One region of the [Pantoea] beijingensis genome, then DNA from elsewhere that is predicted to be linked to it. Evidence: predicted binding sites of a transcription regulator. Region 1 holds the regulator's gene; the other holds the start of a gene.
The links. The regulator PhoB, encoded in region 1, activates phosphate uptake and scavenging genes when phosphate is short. The targets are predictions, from matches to a motif close to CTGTCATAAAACTGNCNNAT.
Positions count from the first base shown of each region.

Region 2: pstS (phosphate ABC transporter substrate-binding protein PstS) is a predicted target of PhoB. The motif match lies at 2,046-2,065, and genes of this name have one in related genera.

Region 1 is NZ_CP071409.1:2,975,944-2,979,374, reverse strand. It holds gene sbcD (exonuclease subunit SbcD) at 1-853, opposite strand, end outside; gene phoB (phosphate response regulator transcription factor PhoB) at 1,189-1,878, shown strand; gene phoR (phosphate regulon sensor histidine kinase PhoR) at 1,893-3,227, shown strand; gene J1C60_RS13530 (PstS family phosphate ABC transporter substrate-binding protein) at 3,224-3,431, shown strand, end outside.
Region 2 is NZ_CP071409.1:4,088,627-4,092,057, reverse strand. It holds gene pstC (phosphate ABC transporter permease PstC) at 1-842, opposite strand, end outside; gene pstS (phosphate ABC transporter substrate-binding protein PstS) at 931-1,971, opposite strand; gene shiA (shikimate transporter) at 2,209-3,431, opposite strand, start outside.

The sequences.
Region 1 (3,431 bases):
TGGGCTGAAAGCGGGGAATGGGCAGGGTATGAATGTGGTCTAGCGTCGATTGGTTAAACTCCAGTAAAAAAACGCTTTTCTCTTTACCTAGCTCATCAAAGCTGAGCGGAATGGGGGAGCCAGAGTAGCGAATACGATCGTTATTCGCCACGCGCTGGGCGCGATGAATATGTCCGAGGGCAATATAATCTGCGGGGGGAAACGCCTGAGCAGGAAAAGCATCCAGCGTTCCAATGTAGATATCGCGTACGGCATCACTTTGGGTTACGCCCATGGCGGTTAAATGACCGGTCGCGATGATCGGCAGCGAAAGGCCGAGCGTTTCACGGTGTGTTTCCGCCTGCCGGTAACAACGCTGATAGTGTTCAGCGATGGCGTCCAGTAACGTTTGCTGTTTGTCTCGTCCCGATTGTCCCGCCTGGCTATGAATAATATCGCGCGGACGCAAAAAGGGGATTGCACAAAGGAGTGCACCGGGCTCGCCCTGCCGGTTTTTTAACAACAGCACCTGGTCGTCGATATTATCGCTGGCGGCAGCAATGACACGCGTATTAAGGCAGGCTAACAGCTCGCGCGATTCATTCAGGGTGGCCACCGAATCGTGATTGCCACCCAGCACGACCAGTTGGCAGCCTGTTTGCTGGAGTTGAACCACAAAGCGGTTATAGATTTCACGCGCGTAACTCGGTGGCGAACCGGTATCAAAAATATCACCGGCAACGATCACCGCATCAACCTGATGTTGTTCTACGCTATTTAACAACCAGTCGAGGAAGGCCTGATGCTCAGGAGCCCGACTTTTGGTATAAAAAAATTGACCTAAGTGCCAGTCCGAGGTGTGAATAATGCGCATAAAATTCCCTGCAAAGCACAACGCGATGTGCCGATTATACCCTAAATAATTGGCGTTGCAGGGGAAGCGGAGCGAGTCAACTCATCCGGTAAGATGACATGATTGCTTATTCATTCCGGGGGGGAGAGGGCGATTATGCCGATATCAGACTGTGACAGTTGCCTGATCAGGTGTAGGTAAGCCCCAGAACAGGCTGTTTTCATGCCGTCGGGGCTGTCATTAAAGAGTATTAAAGGCGGCACCTACCCGTGCATTTTTCATAAATATGTCATAAAACTGACGCATAATGACGCCGCAAATCCCAGTGACAAATGGTCACATTCGCAGGAGCAATAATGGCTAAGCGCATTTTGGTAGTCGAAGATGAAGCCCCAATTCGTGAGATGTTGTGTTTCGTTCTCGAGCAAAATGATTATCAACCGATTGAAGCAGAAGATTATGACAGCGCGATCAATATGCTGATCGAACCCTGGCCGGATTTAATCCTGCTTGACTGGATGCTACCGGGTGGCAGCGGTATTCAGTTTATCAAACACCTGAAGCGCGAAGCGATGACGCGTGAGATCCCGGTAATGATGTTAACCGCCCGGGGCGAGGAAGAAGATCGCGTTCGTGGCCTGGAAGTCGGTGCGGATGATTATATTACCAAGCCATTTTCACCGAAGGAACTGGTTGCACGTATTAAGGCAGTGATGCGCCGTATTTCACCGATGGCGGTAGAAGAGGTGATTGAAATTCAAGGGTTGAGTCTTGATCCTTCATCGCATCGAGTGATGGCGGAAACGACGCCACTTGAAATGGGACCAACAGAATATAAGCTGTTGCACTTTTTTATGACTCACCCGGAGCGGGTTTATAGTCGTGAGCAACTACTGAATCACGTCTGGGGTACCAATGTATACGTTGAAGACCGTACCGTTGATGTTCATATCCGCCGTTTGCGTAAAGCGCTGGAGGTGACGGGCCACGACCGCATGGTTCAAACCGTACGCGGGACGGGGTACCGTTTCTCCGCTCGCTATTGATCGGGGTCTAAACCGTGCTGGAACGCCTCTCCTGGAAGGGATTACTGATTGAGCTACTGCTGGCATGCCTGCCAGCATTGGTTATCGGGCTGTTGGTCGGTTACTTACCGTGGTTGCTTCTGTTGTCGGTACTCGGGATGCTGGGGTGGCATTTCGTGAACATATTGCGCTTGTCCCATTGGCTTTGGGTCGATCGCACTATGACGCCGCCATCGGGTAAGGGCAGTTGGGAACCGCTATTTTATGGCCTTTATCAGATGCAACTGCGCAACCGCCGTCGGCGTCGCGAGTTGGGCAATTTGATTAAACGCTTTCGCAGTGGGGCGGAATCACTCCCTGATGCGGTGGTACTCATTACCGAAGAGGGCAATATCTTTTGGTGTAACCGTTTAGCGCAACAGCATCTTGGTCTGCGCTGGCCAGAAGATAACGGGCAAAATATCCTTAATCTTTTGCGCTACCCTGAATTTTCCCGCTATCTGCGCCAACGTGATTTTGCTCGCCCGCTAACCCTGGTGTTGAATAATCACCGTCATCTTGAATTCCGTGTGATGCCCTACAGCGAGGGGCAATGGTTGATGGTGGCGCGTGATGTCACCCAGATGCACCAGTTGGAAGGTGCTCGCCGGAACTTTTTTGCCAATGTGAGTCATGAGTTACGCACACCCTTGACCGTATTGCAGGGATATCTGGAGATGATGAATGATTCGGTACTCGAAGGGCCATCGCGTAACAAGGCGTTAAACACGATGCAGGAGCAGACGCGCCGCATGGATAGTCTGGTCAAACAGCTATTAACGCTTTCGCGCATTGAGGCGGCTCCCGCGATTGATCTGCAGGAAACCGTTGATGTGCCAATGATGCTGCGCTTACTGCAGCGCGAGGCGGAAACCTTAAGTAGCGGGCGCCATGAGATCTATTTTCATACCGATCCTCACCTGCGTGTTTACGGTAATGATGAACAGTTACGTAGCGCAATCTCGAATATGGTCTATAACGCCATAAATCATACCCCAGAGGGTACGCGGATCGATATTAGCTGGCTGCAAAATAAGCAGGGTGCGCAGTTTGCGGTCAAGGACAATGGACCGGGTATTCCATCAGAGCATATTCCTCATTTGACCGAGCGTTTTTATCGTGTCGATAAAGCGCGATCGCGTACCACGGGCGGTAGTGGATTGGGGTTGGCTATCGTGAAACATGCGTTGAGCCACCATAATGCGAGGCTGGATATTACCAGTCAGCCCGGAGTGGAAACCTGCTTTACTTTTACGCTGGCCCCCGGCCTTATTGTGAACCACAAGCTGCCGGAAAATAGCGCGCGGGCTACCAGCAGGCGCGAGGTATGAAATTATGGTTTTTGGCGGTAGCGCTGCTGCTGTCAATGCCAGCCGAGGCAAAAGAGGGAATGCTGGCGGGAAATTTATCGGGTGTCGGTTCCGATACACTGGGTAATTTGATGGCGCTTTGGGGCGAGAGTTTTAACCGCCAGTATCCGGGCGTCAATGTTCAGATTCAGGCGGCGGGATCGTCGACGGCACCGACAGCGCTTG
Region 2 (3,431 bases), 1.1 Mb from region 1:
CCTGAAGCTGCTTCCGCAAACTCATTAGCCAGCGCTGAAGTAATACTGTTGCCCGGCATAAACAATGAAGCGCTGTCGAGCTGGTAGGTGTTACCGATGATAAAGGTCACCGCCATGGTTTCACCCAGCGCACGACCAAGGCCAAGCATAACACCGCCGATAACGCCGTTTTTGGTGAAGGGCAGCACGATACGCCACATCACTTCCCAGGTTGTGCAGCCAATGCCGTAGGCAGACTCTTTCATCATCACGGGCGTCTGTTCAAACACGTCACGCATCACCGAGGCGATATAAGGAATGATCATGATGGCCAGAATCACGCCCGCTGCGAGGATACCGATGCCGAAGGCTGGCCCCTGAAACAGCACGCCAATAAAAGGAATGCCTGACAGCACATTACCCACAGGCGTTTGAAAATACTCAGCAAATAAGGGCGCGAAGATAAACAGACCCCACATGCCATAAACGATACTGGGAATCGCAGCCAGTAATTCTATCGCGACACCAAGAGGACGTCGCAGCCAGCCAGGCGCCAGCTCAGTCAGGAATAGCGCGATACCAAAACTCACGGGGACGGCAATCGCTAAAGCAATCAGCGAGGTCACCAGCGTGCCATAAATCGGTACCAGCGCGCCAAACTGCTCATTCGGCGCATCCCACTCTTTGGTCCAGAGAAAGGCGAAACCGAATTTTTCCATGCTTGGCAAAGAAGCGATGATCAGTGAGACGATAATCCCACCCAGCAGAAATAACACTATCAGCGCAGCCAGTTTTACCAGCACGCCGAAGATAATGTCGCCCTGTTTACCAGGGGCTTGGAAAGTCGGCTTGGATGCAGCCATAAAATTCTCTACGTTGAATTTGTAAGGACGACAGGTTTATCGCCCGAATGTAACGGGCCGGACAGCAATATCCGGCCCCTACAACAAATTAGTACAGCGCTTTACCTGAACTATCTTTAACGTTGGTTTTCCATGCGGTACGAATTTGCTCAACTACCGCAGCAGGTAATGAAGAGTAATCGAGATCGGTAGTGATCTTGCCACCGTTATTATAGGCCCAGTCAAAGAACTTCAGGACGGCTGCGCCTTTTTCTGCATTAGCCTGCTCTTTCTGAACCAGGATAAAGGTGGTTGAGGTGATTGGCCATGCGTTATCACCTTTCTGATACGTCAGATCCTGGGCGAAAGACTCACTCCAGTTAGCGCCTTTAGCGGCATCACTAAAGCTCTGCTCGTTCGGCTCAATTGCCTGACCATTGGCATCGACCAGTTTAGTGTATGCCAGGCTGTTCTGTTTTGCGTAAGCGTATTCAACATAGCCGATAGAACCCGGTAAACGTTGAACAAAGGCTGCAACGCCATCGTTGCCTTTACCACCCAAACCGGTTGGCCAGTTAACGGTGTTGCCTTTACCAATTTTGCTGCTCCACTCGTTGTTTACTTTCGCCAGATAGCTGGTAAACACGAAAGAAGTACCGGAACCATCAGCACGACGAACCACGTTAATATTGCTGTCTGGCAGCTTAACGCCTGGGTTCAGTTTAGTAATTGCGGCATCGTTCCACTTTTTGATTTTACCCAGGTAGATATCACCCACGGTTTGACCATCCAGCGTCAGTTCACCAGATTTTACACCCGGGATGTTCACCGCCATAACCACACCGCCAATAACGGTTGGGAACTGGAACAGGCCATTTTTTTGCAGGTCTGCATCTGCCAGCGGAGCATCAGAAGCACCAAAATCGACGGTTTTAGCAATAATCTGCTTTACACCACCGGATGAACCAATTCCCTGGTAGTTTACCTGGCTGCCCGTTGCGGTATTGTATTCAGCGGCCCATTTGTTATAAACCGGAGCGGGAAATGTACCACCTGCGCCAGTAAGATTAGTGGCGGCAAACGCGGAAACGGCGCTTAAAGAAAGGGCTACAGCCACGAATTGAGCCAGAGATTTGTGCATCTGTGTCATGTTCCCTCCACGGGATAATAAAGTCAGGCTTCACGCCATTTTAGTAAGTTTATTCATTGCTGCTGAGGGGGAAAATAGGACAGTTTAGTGACAGTAAAATGTACTAAAAATGACATTTTTATGACAACAAACTGCTTAACGGTTCGCCAGTCACTGAGCGCTGAGAGTAAAAGCATATGCCACTACCGCTCTGCATTATAGGGCGATCGCAATACGCTACCGCCCCTGGGAAGGAAACTAGCCATTTACAGGTTGAGCGGGTTTGACCAGCAAAGCAGAGAGCGCCGATATCAGACAACCTGCCATGAGATATACAGCGACGCTGTGCCAGCTGCCATCAGAAAAGACCACCAGCATAGCGGCGATAAATGGCGTAAATCCGCCCCCAACCACGCTGGCGACCTGATACCCGACGCCCGCACCACTGTACCGATAACGCGCACCGAACAGCTCGGTAAACATCGGTTGCTGTACGCAAACCACCATATCGTGGGCAATATTCGCCAACATTACTGAGAAAAAGATGATCCACAATGTGGAATGCGATTCCATTGCCAGAAAGAATGGAAAGGCACTAATGGCCCCAATCAATGCGCCAGTAATATAAACGCGCCGCCGCCCAAACTTATCCGCAAGAAATGCAAAAAAAGGAATTGTCAGGCAACTAACCGCACCAACCACTAAACCTATATTCAGGAATAGCTCACGCGGTAGCGCCAGCGCGCTGGTGGAATAATTCAAGGCGAAAGTAGTGACGATATACATCGTCAGTAATTCACATAGTCGTAGCGCGATAATCAGTAAAAATGCACCTGGGTGGCGGCGCAAAGCCTCAACCACTGGCAACGTATGCTTTTCTTCCGGTTTTTTTTGCTGTCGTATAAAGTCGGGGGATTCATCTATGCCTGCGCGAATACGCCAGGCTATCGCGACCAGAACCAGGCTAAATAAAAAGGGAAGCCGCCAGCCCCAGCTTAAAAAATCACTATCGCGGGTAAAATGACTAATCAGTGATACCAGGCCCGTTGCCAGAAGCAGCCCAACGCCATAACCCACCTGCACCCCACTGCTATAGAACGCTTTTTTCCCCTCTGGGGCATTTTCAACTGCCAGCAACGCTGCGCCACCCCATTCACCTCCAACGGCAAATCCCTGGATAGCCCGCAAAACAACCAGCAGTATCGGTGCCCACCAACCAATCGTGTCATAAGAGGGTAATAAGCCGATACAGGCAGTGGAAAGCCCCATCATCCAGACTGTTAGCATTAGCATCCGCTTACGTCCCAGCAGATCGCCATAATGACCAAAAATAATACCGCCTAAAGGGCGAAACAAAAAACCAACACCAAAGGTCGCAAATGCCACAAGCGTTCCCATTGTTGGGCTTACCTGTGGGAAAAAAGCATGGTTGAACACCAGCGCAGCAGTAATGCCATACAGTAAAAAATCATACCAGTCGA